DNA from 2 places in the Acidovorax sp. GW821-FHT11A03 genome. Region 2 is predicted to be linked to the other one. Evidence: riboswitches for the same ligand, from Rfam matches in the RefSeq annotation. Region 2 holds a riboswitch; the other holds the start of a gene.
The links. A riboswitch is a leader RNA that binds a small molecule or an ion and turns the genes downstream of it on or off. The one in region 2 is predicted to bind thiamine pyrophosphate.

Region 1: it holds a riboswitch for thiamine pyrophosphate, as region 2 does, so the genes downstream of both, AC1RVY_RS00305 (purine-cytosine permease family protein) here and thiC (phosphomethylpyrimidine synthase ThiC) in region 2, are expected to answer to the same signal.

What each region holds. Positions count from the first base shown of each region.
Region 1 covers NZ_JBXASG010000001.1:62,333-69,352, forward strand. The annotation lists gene thiE (thiamine phosphate synthase) at 1-413, opposite strand, end outside; gene AC1RVY_RS00285 (thiazole synthase) at 406-1,218, opposite strand; gene thiS (sulfur carrier protein ThiS) at 1,302-1,499, opposite strand; gene AC1RVY_RS00295 (FAD-dependent oxidoreductase) at 1,496-2,620, opposite strand; gene thiD (bifunctional hydroxymethylpyrimidine kinase/phosphomethylpyrimidine kinase) at 2,908-3,756, shown strand; gene AC1RVY_RS00305 (purine-cytosine permease family protein) at 3,825-5,105, opposite strand; TPP riboswitch at 5,178-5,282, opposite strand; gene AC1RVY_RS00310 (GyrI-like domain-containing protein) at 5,319-6,200, opposite strand; gene AC1RVY_RS00315 (nuclear transport factor 2 family protein) at 6,213-6,572, opposite strand; gene AC1RVY_RS00320 (NAD(P)/FAD-dependent oxidoreductase) at 6,699-7,020, opposite strand, start outside.
Region 2 covers NZ_JBXASG010000002.1:223,464-230,483, reverse strand. The annotation lists gene ftsA (cell division protein FtsA) at 26-1,255, shown strand; gene ftsZ (cell division protein FtsZ) at 1,431-2,672, shown strand; gene lpxC (UDP-3-O-acyl-N-acetylglucosamine deacetylase) at 3,077-4,000, shown strand; gene AC1RVY_RS04790 (hypothetical protein) at 4,083-4,259, shown strand; TPP riboswitch at 4,304-4,427, shown strand; gene thiC (phosphomethylpyrimidine synthase ThiC) at 4,569-6,449, shown strand; gene AC1RVY_RS04780 (methyl-accepting chemotaxis protein) at 6,628-7,020, shown strand, end outside.

The DNA.
Region 1 (7,020 bases), on a different contig from region 2:
GCAATCGCGTGCTCGTCGGCGGATTTGAAGCGCAGTTGCACCGTGGGCACGCCCGCGCGGGCCATGCGGCCCACCCAGCCGGCATCCGGCAGCACGGCGTACAGGCCCAGCCTTTCCGGGCAGGGGGCGAACGCATCGGCGCGCGGCCGGGGCACCAGGCCAAAGTCCTGTGGCTCGTCGGGCCACTGGGCTGGCTGGAAGGCGCCCGTGCGCAGGCTCTGCGCCAGCCAGGCCTGGGCCAGGCATTCCGCGTCGTGGGCAATGAAGCCCAGCGTGCTGCAGGCCTGCAGGGCTGCCAGGTAGGCGGGTTCCTGCCGCGTGGGCTCCGGGACAGGCTCGGCGCCAAAGCCCGCGAAGGTGGGGGCGTGGTGCGCAAGAAGGGCCTGCACCATGGCGCTGGTGTCGTCACGCATGTTGTTCATGGTGCCAGAAGGGGGTGCCGAGCACGGGTGTGCTGGGCTGGGCGGCCTCCTGCGCCGCCATGGCACCGGCCTTGCGCGCGGCACGCCCGGCATTCACGGCGTCGGCGAACGCGCCCGCCATGGCCACCGGGTCCTGCGCCAGGGCCACGGCGGTGTTCAGCAGCACGCCGTCATAGCCCCATTCCATCACCTGGCAGGCATGCGACGGCAGGCCTAGGCCCGCATCCACGAGCATGGGTACGTCGAGGCGCTCGCGCAGCATCTGCAGTGCATAGGGGTTCACGGGGCCACGCCCGGTGCCGATGGGCGCTGCCCAGGGCATGACGGCCTGGCAGCCCACATCGACGAGCCGCTGGCACAGCACCAGGTCTTCCGTGCAGTACGGCAGCACCTGAAAACCTTCCTTGATGAGGTGTTCCGCCACGCCTACCAGGTTCAGCGTGTCGGGCTGCAGCGTGTAGTCGTCGCCGATCAGCTCCAGCTTGATCCACGGTGTGTTGAACACCTCGCGCGCCATCTGCGCGGTGGTGATGGCCTCTTGCGCGCTGTGGCAGCCGGCGGTGTTGGGCAGCACGGGCACGTTGAGCTTGCGCAGCAGCTCCCAGAAGCTGCTGCCGCTTTCGGCCGGGTTGCTGCCCTGGCGGCGCAACGACGCAGTGACCATGGCGGGCTGCGCGCGCAGCACGGCGGCTTCGAGCACCGCAGGGGATGGGTAGCGCGAGGTGCCCAGCAGCAGGCGGCTGGCGAACTGTTGGCCGTACAGCACCAGGGGGTCTTGGGGCGTCGAGGTGGTCATGAATTTACTATCTTTTTAATAGCTGCTAGCGCTTTGTGGATAAGCACCAAGGGCCAATTTGTCTCAAGAAAGAAGGCCGGGGGTCAGCCCCCCGTCACGGGCGAGATGATTTCCACGCGGTCGCCGGGCTGCAGGGCCTGCGCGGCGTAGCGGGTGTTGGGCACAAAGTGGGTGTTCACGGCCACCGCAAACGGAGGGCGTGCCGCGATGGCGGCCACGGCATCGGCCACGGTGGCCCCTTCGGGCAGTTCATGCGGGATCTGGTTGATGGAGATGTTCATGCGAAGGCAGCGGCCGCGCTGGACTGGGAGGCGGGTTTCAGGTCCAGCGCGAGGTCAAAACGTTGCGAAAGCTGCGATTGTCCCGCGTTCAGCACTTCCAGCGTCACATCCAGCATCGCCGGCGCGATCATGAAGCCGTGGCGGTACAGGCCATTGATCTCCAGCACGCCCCGGCGCGGCTGGCGGATGGCGGGCAGGTTGTCGGGCAGCGTGGGGCGGCACTGCGTGGCCAGCTCCAGGATGCGGCCTTCCGCGAAGCCGGGGTGCACGGCGTAGGCGGCGGAGAGCAGCTCCAGCGTCGATCGCACGCTGGCGGGCGAGACGTCGTCCGATTCGATCTCGGTCGCGCCGATCACGAACAGATGGTCTTGTTTGGGCGCGATGTAGATCGGGTAGCGCGGGTGCACCAGCCGCGTGGGGCGCTGCAGCGTGACATCCGGTGCGTGGATGCGCACCACCTCGCCCCGCACACCCCGCAACGCGGGCCATTGGGCCCTGGCACCGAGGCCGCGGCAGTCCAGCACCCAGTCGGGCTGGCCGGGGGCGCCGGGCGCAAAGGCCTCGGGCGACCGGGGCGCGTGCCAGTGCGCGCGCACGGACAGCCGCTGCATTTCCACCACCAGGGCTGCCAGCAGCTGCCGGTTGTCGAGCTGGCCTTCACCGGGCAGGTACAGCCCCTGCGCAAAGCGCTGCGCCAGCGTGGGCTCCGCCTGGGCCAGCGCGGCGCCGTCGAGCTTTTGCAGCGCGGGCAGCTCGGGCACCGTGTGCTGGTTGGCCTCCAGCTGGCGCGTGAGCCGCTGGGCTTCGGCCGCGTCCTGCCGGTGCCACACGATGAGCGTGCCGGCCTGCTGGAAGAACACGGGCTCGGCCAGCGCCGCCAGCAGCTGCGGCCAGCGGGTGAGGGCATGGTGGCCCATGCGCACCACGCCGGGCTCGGTGATGGCCGATTCGGCCAGCGGCGCCAGCATGGCGGCGGCCACGGTCGCGGCCGAATGCTCGGCGGCCGGGCTGCCCGCGTCGTAGATGTCCACACGGTGCCCCTGGCGCGCCAGCTCCACCGCCAGCAATCGGCCCATGAGGCCCGCGCCCAGAATGGCAAAAGAAGAGGGTTGAAGTGGCATAAGTCCGTCTGTCTGTCTGTGTGTTGGCTGGCAACCATGGACAAAACGGGGGGCAGGGCCGCTCTTGGAAACTCCCCACGCCAGCATGACCTGGATCGGGTAGCGGGGCCAGTACGCGCCGCGCGGTGCGCAGTGTTCTGTGGTGCCCCAGGGTATTTCTCAGTCGCGCACCCAAGAACCTGTTCAGTTCTCGGCCGCGGGACACCCCTGTTTCGTCCGGAAAAATCAATTACAGCACAACCCGCGGCAGCTCTTTTTGCGCTAACGCATAGGCCATAATTTTTGCCATGACTTCATTGATTCCCCCGACCTCCGCAGCACGCCGCTATGTGCGCGTGCTTTCCATCGCCGGTTCCGACAGCGGCGGCGGGGCGGGCATCCAGGCCGACCTCAAGACCTTCAGCGCCCTGGGCTGCTACGGCATGACGGCCATCACCGCCATCACGGCCCAGAACACCTGCGGAGTCACGGGCATCCACGGCATTCCGCCCGAGATGCTCAAGGCCCAGATCGATGCCGTGGTGCAGGACATCGGCGTGGACGCGGTCAAGATCGGCATGCTGCATTCGCCCGAAGTGGTGCGCGTGGTGGCCGATGCCATCCGCACCTACCAGCTGCCGCACGTGGTGCTCGACCCGGTGATGGTGGCCACCAGCGGCGACCGGCTCATCGCCGCGGAAACCGTGAACGTGCTGGTGCAGGAGCTGTTTCCGCTGGCCGAGGTGATCACCCCCAACCTGGACGAGGCCGGCTGGCTGCTGGGGCGCACGATCGAGGGCGTGGATGCGCTGGCAGCTGCGGTGGACGGGCTGCTGGCCCTGGGCGCCCCGGCGGCGCTGCTCAAGGGCGGCCACCTGCCCGGAGACTGGGTGGTGGATGTCCTGGCCACACGCGGCGGCGTGCGGCAGCGGCTGGAGTCCGCACGCATTGCCACGCCCAACGGGCACGGCACGGGCTGCACCCTGTCATCGGCCATCGCGGCACACCTGGCGCGGGGCCTGCCCTTGCAGCAGGCGGTGGAGCGCGCGCGTGCCTACATTCTGGGCGCCATCGCCGCAGGGGCCGATGTGACCACCGGCCGTGGCCATGGCCCGCTCAACCACGGCCATGCGCCCGTGGCGCAGCTGGTGCTTTAAAGGTTTGATTGTTTTTGGCCTCTGGCGCTTATCCAGTAAGCGCTATATGCTCACAATTCAATAGCGATTCAACGCACCCGTGGCCGTGTGGCCCAGGCCAGCACAAAGCTGAACGCCAGCGCCGGCAGCGCCGAGCCCGCGCCCGGTACCACCTGCGGAGCCAGGTGGTAGACGGCAATCCCCACCAGCCAGATCGCCACCGGGGCCGCATTCACCCGGCGTGCCGCAGCGAGCAGCGCGGGTGCGTTGGCGCCAAAGGCCAGCCGCCCCAGGATCACGCCGAACAGCGGCACGAACACCGAGCTGAGCAGCAGCAAAAATGGCTCCAGGCTGTGCATGGGCAGCACCAGCGCGAGGCCGGTACACACCGCAGCCATGGCCAGGCCCCACTTGCGCACGCCCCAGCGTGGCAGCAGGCTGTGTGCCGACACCGCGCCCGAATACGTGTCGCCATAGGCGTTGTCCACCTCGTCGATCAGGATCAGCGACAGCGCGATCAGCCCGCCCTGGGCCAGCAACAGGGCCTGCACCAGATCCTTGCTGGGCAGCGTCAGCGCCACCAGCACACCGAGCGTGTAGCACCACATGTTGGCCAGCGCGTAGCCGAGCCACGTGCCGCGCAATGCGGAGCCGCCGTTCTTGCCGTGGCGCGCATAGTCGGCCACCAGCGGCAGCCACGAGATGGGCATGGCGATCACCAGGTCCAGCGCGGGCAGCACGCCCATGCCGCCTTCGCCCTTGCGCGTCCACAGCGCTTCAAAACCCTGGGCCTGCGCCAGCGACAGGAACTGCCACGACAGCCACAGCAGCGACAGCACCACCAGCGGCAGCGCCACGCGCGCGATCACCTTGCGCACCAGCTGCACCATCGATCCGCTGATGAGCAGCATCACCACGCCGCCCCACAGCAGCGTGGCCAGCACGGGCCAATGCGCGCCGGCCATGGTGCCGGACTGCTGGCCGATGGCCACCGTGGCGTCGCGCATCACCACCAGCTCGAACGTGCCCCAGCCGACCAGCTGCACGATGTTCAAAATGATCGGCAGGCTGGCGAACGTGCGGCCATAGACGGCATGCATCAGCCCGGCGCTGGCCAGGCCGCTGTCGCAGCCCAGCTTGGCCACCCAGCCCAGCAGGCCCGCGCCCACGATGGAGCCGCAGACGATGGCGATCAGCGCCTCTTGCGTGCCCAGCGCGGGCATCAGGTAGGCGCCCACCTGCATGACCAGCAGGCCCACGCCCAGGCTGAACCAGAGCGAGGCGTGGTCGTGCCACTGGAAGACGCGGCGGTCGGGGGAGACGGGGGCCAGCGCTTCGTTGGTGGCGGGCGCGGCGGGGGATGAGGACATGGCAGGCTCCGTGGCAGTACAGAGCAGGGGCGGCCCGCCAGCGCACCCCAAAGTCATTTCATTCTGGGCTGTGCCGAGGCGGACGTGCTTCCCTGCGCGAGGATGATCTCAATCAGGTTCAAAGGGACTCTCTCAGTCGGTTCCGGTGGCCCGGTCCCGACACCCCTAGCGTGGGCGTTCCAGAAGGAACGCGGGGCCATTGTAGTGGGGCGCTCAGGGCGCGGGGCGGGCGATGGGGATCGCGTAGTGCATCACCGAGTCGCCGGACGTCGGGTGGTACTGGGCACCGTAGATTTCCAGATCCGGCCCCAGGGTGTGCGATGGGCCCGCCGACAGCAGCCAGCTGGAGTAGATGTAGTTCACCGTCGCATCGACATTCTGCGCAGGGCCCCGGTGGGTGAAGCGCGCATAGGTCGATGCGGGGATTTCCATGGCCACCATGCCCGGTGGCAAGGCGCCGGGGCCCTTCACCTCGATGCAGGCCAGGTAGCGCAGCGCTTCCGTGTGGGGCCCCGCCGGTGCCACGACGCCATAGCAGACCCCGGGCACGGTGTTCGCAATCTCGCCCAGCCGGGGCAGGAATTTCGCCCACAGGGGCGGCAGCTTCTGGCCCAGGTTGTTCTTTTCGGAATCGATGCCGTAGTAGTCCGTGGGCAGCCCGACCAGCTGCATGGCGGGCTGCTCCTCTATGTCGGGTGCCAGGGAGATGTTGTGGTGAACGTGCGCGAGGTAGCTTTCGTCAAACCGGATCTTGCGCACGAACAGCGAGCGGTTGCCCATCTTGCGGTACTGCGACGGCGTGAGCCGAAAGCAATCCCGGAACGCGCGCGTGAAGCTTTCCTGCGTCTCGTACCCGGACGCCAGCGCAATGTCGAGCACGCTCAGCCGCGTGCTGGTCAACTGCTCCAGCGCCCGCGAGAACCGGCGCGAGCGGATGTAGGTCTTCAGGGTTTCGTTGGTCAGCGCCTTGAAGATCCGCTGGAAGTGCCACTGGCTCATCCCGGCGGCCCGCGCCACCTCGGAAAGCTGGATGTCGGATTCGAGATGGGCTTCGATGAAATCGATGCCCTCCTGGATTTGCCGCAGATAAAGCACGGTGGAGTCCGTTCAAGGGGTTTCAAAGAAACCGGTCATCGCAACCAGGCGATTCTGGTCGTTGTACCGGCCGTAGCTCACGCCTTCCCCGATCACCTGCCCGCTGCCATCCACCATGTTCCATTTGGCGATGCTCTGCTGGTTGTGGCTGGCGAAATAGTGGGTCACGAAATGCCCGCCGGGGACCTGACTGTGAAAGCTGTCCATGTAGGCCGTCAATTGGTCCCAGCCATGGGCGGTGGCCAGCGGGTCGTTGTAGGTGCAGGCGGGGTCGAGGGACTGGGCAAAAAGGGCTGTGCGGTCCGCGGCCGAGTCGGTCTTCCACGACGCGGTGTACGTGTCCCAGATGGATTGAAGGGGTTGTTGGCTCATGGTGTGCTCCTGATGGGTGAATGGAGACGCCATCGTGCCGGGCGCTTGCGCGCCTTTTGGACATTTTGTGCTTATTTGTGGGCGCGCCGTTCGGGCACGGCATGGTGGTGCCCTGATCCGCCTGGACTACGTGCTGGCGGCAGGCGCAGAGGCCGGCGCCACACCCAGCAGCTGGTGCAGCCGTGGGCTCGTGGTGGTGTATTGCAGCGCCACCTTGTCGCCCTTGAGCGCCTCGGCGGCGCCAAAGGCCGCCAGCGTGGCTTCGTGGAAGCCGCACAGGATGAGCTTGCGTTTGCCGGGGTAGGTGTTGATGTCGCCCACGGCGTGGATGCCGGGCACGCTGGTGCGGAAGGCCTCGGTGTCCACCACGAGTTGCTTGCGCTCCAGGGCGATGCCCCAGTCGGCGATGGGCCCGAGCCGGGGAGAGATGCCGAGCACGGCCACCAGC
Region 2 (7,020 bases):
AGAACAGAGAAGGGCAGAGACTGATATGGCAAGAGAATACAAAGACGTCGTGGTGGGGCTGGACATCGGCACGGCCAAGGTCATGGCCGTGGTGGCCGAGGTTCTGCCCAATGGCGAGCTCAAGCTCGCAGGCCTGGGCGTGGCCCCGAGCAATGGCTTGAAGCGCGGCGTGGTGGTGAACATCGACGCCACCGTGCAGAGCATCCAGCAGGCGCTGAAGGAAGCCGAGCTGATGGCCGACTGCAAGATCCAGCGCGTGTACACCGGCATCACGGGCAGCCATATCCGGGGCCTTAATTCCAGCGGCATGGTGGCCGTGAAGGACAAGGAGGTCACCTCGGCCGACGTGGCGCGTGTGGTGGAAACGGCCAAGGCCATCAACATCAGCAGCGACCAGCGCCTGCTGCTGGTGGAGCCGCAGGAGTTCGTGATCGACGGGCAGGATGTGAAGGAGCCCATCGGCATGAGCGGCATCCGCCTGGAGGCCAAGATCCACATCGTGACCGGTGCGCAGAGCGCGGCCGAGAACATCATCAAGTGCGTGCGCCGCTGCGGCCTGGAGGTCGAGCAGCTCATGCTCAACCCCCTGGCCAGCAGCCAGGCGGTGCTGACGGATGACGAGCGCGAGCTGGGCGTGGTGGTGGTCGACATCGGCGCGGGCACGACCGACGTGGCCATCTTCACCGGCGGCGCGATCCGCCACACGGCGGTGATCCCGATCGCGGGCGACCTCATCACCAGCGACATCGCCATGGCGCTGCGCACGCCCACGAAGGACGCCGAGGACATCAAGGTCGAGAGCGGCTACGCCAAGCAGCTGCTGGCCGACCCCGAGGCGCAGGTGGAAGTGCCGGGCCTGGGCGACCGCAGCCCCCGCATGCTCAGCAAGCAGGCGCTGGCCGGCGTGATCGAGCCGCGCGTGGAAGAGATCTTCTCGCTCGTGCAGCAGGTGGTGCGCGAGTCGGGGTATGAAGAAGTGCTGTCGTCGGGCATCGTGCTCACGGGCGGCAGCTCGGTCATGCCCGGGATGATCGAGCTGGGCGAGGACATCTTCCTGAAGCCCGTGCGGCGCGGCATTCCGAAGTATTCCAGCGCCTTGTCTGACATGGTGGCACAGCCCCGGGCTGCTACCGTCATGGGCCTACTGGAAGAGGCGCGCCTGGCGCGGCTGCGCGGCTTCAAGGTGGCACAGAAAAGCGGTTCCATGAAGACGGCGTTTGGCCGTTTCAAGGACTTCATCGTGGGGAATTTCTGACCATGAAATTTCCTCTTTGGCTGGCGAGAGGCAGTCCGCACCGAATACCGCGTGGGCGATGGCGACGATGTACCGGACCGCCATCCCCGCTGCGCACGATGACATACCGAACAACCCATTGGCAGTTGCACACGAGATTGCAAACGAATTCAGTGAAAGAAACAGGAGCTCCAACATGACCATCGAAATGATCGAAGCCGAAGAATTCAACCAGGGCACCCAGATCAAGGTGATCGGCGTGGGCGGCGGCGGCAGCAACGCCGTCGAGCACATGATTGCCCGCAGCGTGCAGGGCGTGGAGTTTGTCTGCGCCAACACCGACGCGCAGGCATTGACCCGCAGCTCGGCCCATCGCCACATCCAGCTGGGCGGCAGCGGCCTGGGCGCCGGCAGCAAGCCCGACAAGGGCCGCGAAGCCGCCGAGGCCGCGGTGGACGACATCCGCCTGGCCATCGACGGCGCGCACATGCTGTTCATCACGGCCGGCATGGGCGGCGGCACGGGCACGGGCGCCGCACCCGTGATCGCCCGCGTGGCCAAGGAAATGGGCATCCTCACCGTGGGCGTGGTCACCAAGCCCTTCGACTGGGAAGGCGGCCGCCGCATGACCAACGCCGACAACGGCCTGGCCGAGCTCGAAGCCAACGTGGATTCGCTGATCGTGGTGCTCAACGAGAAGCTGCTGGAAGTCCTGGGCGATGACATCACCCAGGACGAAGCCTTCGCCCATGCCAACGACGTGCTCAAGAACGCCGTGGGCGGCATCGCCGAAATCATCAACGAATACGGCCACGTGAACGTCGACTTCGAAGACGTGCGCACCGTGATGGGCGAGCCCGGCAAGGCCATGATGGGCACGGCCACCGCCAGCGGCCCGGACCGCGCCCGCATCGCCGCCGAACAGGCCGTGGCCTGCCCGCTGCTGGAAGGCATCGACCTGTCGGGCGCCAAGGGCGTGCTGGTGCTGGTGACGGCCGCCAAGGGCAGCCTGAAGCTGTCCGAATCGCGCCTGGCCATGAGCACCATCAATGCCTACGCCTCGCCCGACGCGCACGTGATCTACGGCGCTGCCTATGACGACAGCCTGGGCGACGAGATCCGCGTGACCGTGGTGGCCACCGGCCTGTCGCGCCCCAACGCGCGCCGCCAGCCGATTTCGGTGGTGCAGGGCGGCCTGCGCACCGGCACGGACAACGTGGCCTACCAGATGCCCATCGCGGGCACGGGGGCCCTGGGCTCGGCCATGGGCGTGCAGGGCGGCCATGCCGGCAGCGCGCAGGCCGACTACGGCAGCATGTCGGTGCCCAGCGTGTGGCGTACCAACCGCACCCAGGCCGCGGCGCGCGTGGACGCGCTGTCCTCGGGCGGCATGGACGACCTGGAGATTCCGGCCTTCCTGCGCAAGCAGGCGGATTGATTCGGTACTCCCCCTGAGCGGCTACGCCGCTTCACCCCCTCTCTCGCTGCGCGGGAGGGGGCGAGGTCTGCGGCTCCCAGCCCGCCTGCGCGGGCTGGGACAGACCGAGCGCCCCTTGACTCTGGCAAGGGGTTTCTCGACATGCGCGGCGGGGCGGCCCTTGCGCGGTGTCTCTGGCATTGGGCCGTGACGGTTTCCACCACCGCGCTTCCTATTTGGCTCGTATGCTCCTCAGCTGCGCAGTCACCGCCGTCTGGTTGCGCGTGGCGCGTATGCAGTCGCTGCGGGGCGCTACCCACGCGTCTCCTGCAGCTTGTAAGCCGCCCCTGCGACTCTCCGTTTTCTATCAGGGTCATAGGAAGCGGCGGATGGTTTTTGCGGGGTCCCCCCACTAAAATCCCCGGATGCTCCAGCAACGCACCCTCAAGACGATCACCCGCGCCGTGGGCGTGGGCCTGCACAGTGGCCAGCGGGTCGAGCTGACCCTGCGGCCTGCGCAGCCGGACACCGGGATCGTGTTCCGCAGGGTGGACCTGCCGCAGCCGGTGGACATCCCCATCCGGGCGGAGGCCGTGACCGACACCCGCCTGGCGTCCACCATCGCCGTGGGCAATGCGAAGGTACACACCGTGGAGCACCTCATGTCGGCCTGCGCGGGGCTGGGCATCGACAACCTCTATGTGGACATCACCGCCGAAGAGGTGCCCATCCTGGATGGCTCTTCGGCATCGTTCGTGTTCCTGCTGCAAAGCGCGGGCATCGAGCTGCAGAACGCCCCCAAGCGCTTCATCCGCGTCACCCGCCCGGTGGAAGTGCGCGAAGGCGAGGGCGCCGCGGCCAAGTGGGCTCGGCTTGCGCCCTACCACGGCTACAAGCTCAGCTTCGAGATCGACTTCGACCACCCCGCCGTGGATTCCACGGGCCAGCGCGTGGAGTTCGACATGGGGCAAGGCAACTACAGCCGCGACATCGCCCGCGCGCGCACCTTCGGCTTCACGCGCGATGTGGAGATGATGCGCTCCAACGGCCTGGCGCTGGGCGGCGGCCTCGACAACGCCATCGTGATGGACGACTACAAGGTGCTCAACAGCGACGGGCTGCGCTACGACGACGAGTTCGTCAAGCACAAGATCCTGGACGCGATGGGCGACCTGTACCTGATCGGCAAGCCTCTGCTCGCGGCCTACAGCGCCTTCCGCTCGGGCCACGCCATGAACAACCTGCTGCTGCGCGAGCTGCTGGCCCAGCGCGATGCCTGGGAGGTCGTCACGTTCGAGGACGAGCGCCAGGCGCCCGGCGGGTTTGCCCAGCCGGCGCGCGCCTGGTGAGCATGAAGCACCATCCCCGGGCCACAGCCCGGAGCCACCTGCCAGTGCCGCGCCCGTTTTCACGGCGCCGGGAGTCCCTGACATGCTGATCTTTCGCTGGCTGGCCATGCTGCTGCTCCTGGCGGCGGCCGTGTCGTTTGCCTTCTATGCCGGCACGGGGCAGGCGCGCTACAAGCGCCTGGGGCTCGTCATCCTCAAGTGGACGGTGATCGCGGCCGTCTTCTTCTTTGCGGTGGTCCTCATCGGGCGCCTCGCCTGACCGAGAGGCTCCGCGGCGCGGTTTTTTCTCTCTGGCCTATACTCGCGCCTGCTCCGGGGTGTGCGTAAGCGCTGAGATGCGAGGTGGCTGAAGAAATTCGGCAGGCCTTGCGAACCCGACGAACTTGATCCGGTTCATACCGGCGGAAGAAGAGCCGACCTCCTTGTCTCCGTGCCCGCAGTCCCTGCTGGCACGCCATGCCTCAGGTGCAGCCGCACCCGAGGGGCGCACAGGTCCATTCCGGAGCAGCACCCACCGCCACCGGAACCAGGAGACCTGCCCATGAACGCCCCCGACCCCCACGCCAAGCTGGCCACCCCCGAGAAGTTCGCCGAGTTGCTCGCACGCACGCGCGAACCCTTTCCTGCCTCACGCAAGGCCTACCTCCCCGGCCACCTGCACACCGATCTGCGCGTGCCCGTGCGCGACATTGCGCTGACCAACGGCGAACTGGTCAGCGTGTACGACACCTCCGGCCCGTATACCGACCCCGAGGCTGCGATCGATGTGCGCAAGGGCCTGGCGGGAGTGCGCGGCGGCTGGATCACCGGCCGTGGCGACGTGGAGCACTACGAAGGCCGCGCGCCCGTGGCGCTGGACGATGGCCAGAAGAGCGAAGACGCCACCCGTCTGGCCCAGCTGCGCGCCGAGGCCGCGGCCCTGCAGCGCAAGCCCTTGCGCGCCAAGGCGGGTGCCAACGTCACGCAGATGCACTATGCGAAGAAGGGCATCGTCACGCCCGAGATGGAATACGTGGCCATCCGCGAGAACGGCAAGCGCGAGTGGATGGAGCAGTACATGGCCGACGCTGGCCGCGAGCAGCGGCTGATGGGCAACCCCATGGGCGCAAGCATCCCCAAGATCATCACCCCCGAATTCGTGCGCGACGAAGTGGCCCGGGGCCGCGCCATCATTCCCGCCAACATCAACCACCCCGAGGTGGAGCCCATGGCCATCGGGCGCAACTTCAAGGTCAAGATCAACGCCAACATCGGCAACTCGGCCGTCACGTCGAGCATCGAGGAAGAGGTGGAAAAACTCGTCTGGGCCATCCGCTGGGGTGCCGACAACGTGATGGATCTCTCGACCGGCAAGAACATCCACACCACGCGCGACTGGATCGTGCGCAACTCGCCCGTGCCCATCGGCACGGTGCCGATCTACCAGGCGCTCGAAAAGGTGGGCGGCGTGGCCGAGGACCTGACCTGGGCCATCTTCCGCGACACGCTCATCGAGCAGGCCGAGCAGGGCGTGGACTACTTCACCATCCACGCGGGCGTGCGCCTGGCCTACATCCACCTCACCGCGCAGCGGCGCACGGGCATCGTCTCGCGCGGCGGCTCCATCATGGCCAAGTGGTGCATGGCGCACCACCGCGAGAGCTTCCTGTACGAGCATTTCGAGGACATCTGCGACATCATGAAGGCGTACGACGTGTCGTTCAGCCTGGGCGACGGCCTGCGCCCCGGCTGCGCATCGGACGCCAACGACGAGGCGCAGTTCGCCGAGCTGCACACGCTGGGCGAGCTGACCCAGGTGGCCTGGAAGCACGACGTGCAGACCATGATCGAAGGCCCCGGCCACGTGCCCATGCACATGATCCAGGCCAACATGACCGAGCAGCTCAAGACCTGCCACGAGGCGCCGTTCTACACCCTGGGCCCGCTGACCATCGACATCGCACCGGGCTACGACCACATCGCATCGGCCATCGGTGCGGCCATGATCGGCTGGATGGGCACGGCCATGCTGTGCTACGTGACGCCCAAGGAGCACCTGGGCCTGCCCGACCGCGACGACGTCAAGCAGGGGATCATCGCGTACAAGATCGCCGCGCACGCGGCCGACGTGGCCAAGGGCCACCCGGGGGCCCGCGCGCGCGACGACGCGCTCTCCCAGGCGCGTTTCGACTTCCGCTGGCAGGACCAGTTCAACCTGGGCCTGGACCCCGACACGGCCAAGGAATACCACGACGAAACGCTGCCCAAGGACAGCGCCAAGGTGGCGCACTTCTGCTCCATGTGCGGCCCCAAGTTTTGCTCCATGAAGATCACGCAGGAAGTGCGCGAATTTGCCGCCCAGAAGGGCGTGGCGGAGGCCGAGGCGCTGGCCCAGGGCATGCAGACCAAGGCGGCGGAATTCCAGCAGCGCGGCGGGCAGTTCTACATTCCCGTGACACCGGTGGCATAAGCCCGCCTACTGACCCCGGGGATTCCCTGCAAAGGGCCCCGGGGCGGTGCTTACCCTGTGCGGCGGGGGCGGCAGCCCGGCATATAGTCCGGCCACACTCGGTTCAGAAGACCGGGGGGAGGGCGTGGCACCAAATTTGCTATGCTGGATTGTCTGTTAAAAATTGTAAGGAAGAGCCATGAATGCTCTGGGCCGCTTCTCCATCCGCACGCGCCTTTACTTCGGAACCGTCTTTTCCCTGATCCTGCTTGTTGTCATCGGCGCCATGGGCTACGTGGCGCTGGACCGCACGCGCGGCACGCTGCAGGTGCTGTTCTCGCAGCGCGTACAGACCCTCACCGACATGTCGGAGCTGCGCACCACGCTGGGCGACCTGCGCCGTACCGAAAAAGACATCATCATCAACTTCAACAACTCGGTCGAGGTCTCCGCGCTGCGCGAGACCTGGGCCAAGACACTGGCCGCGCTGCGCAAGAGCCTGGCCGACGTGCGCCAGGTGCAGTCGGGCGATGCGGCCTTCGTCGAGTCCATCGACAAGTCGCTGGCCGAGATCAAGCAGTACGAAACCGGC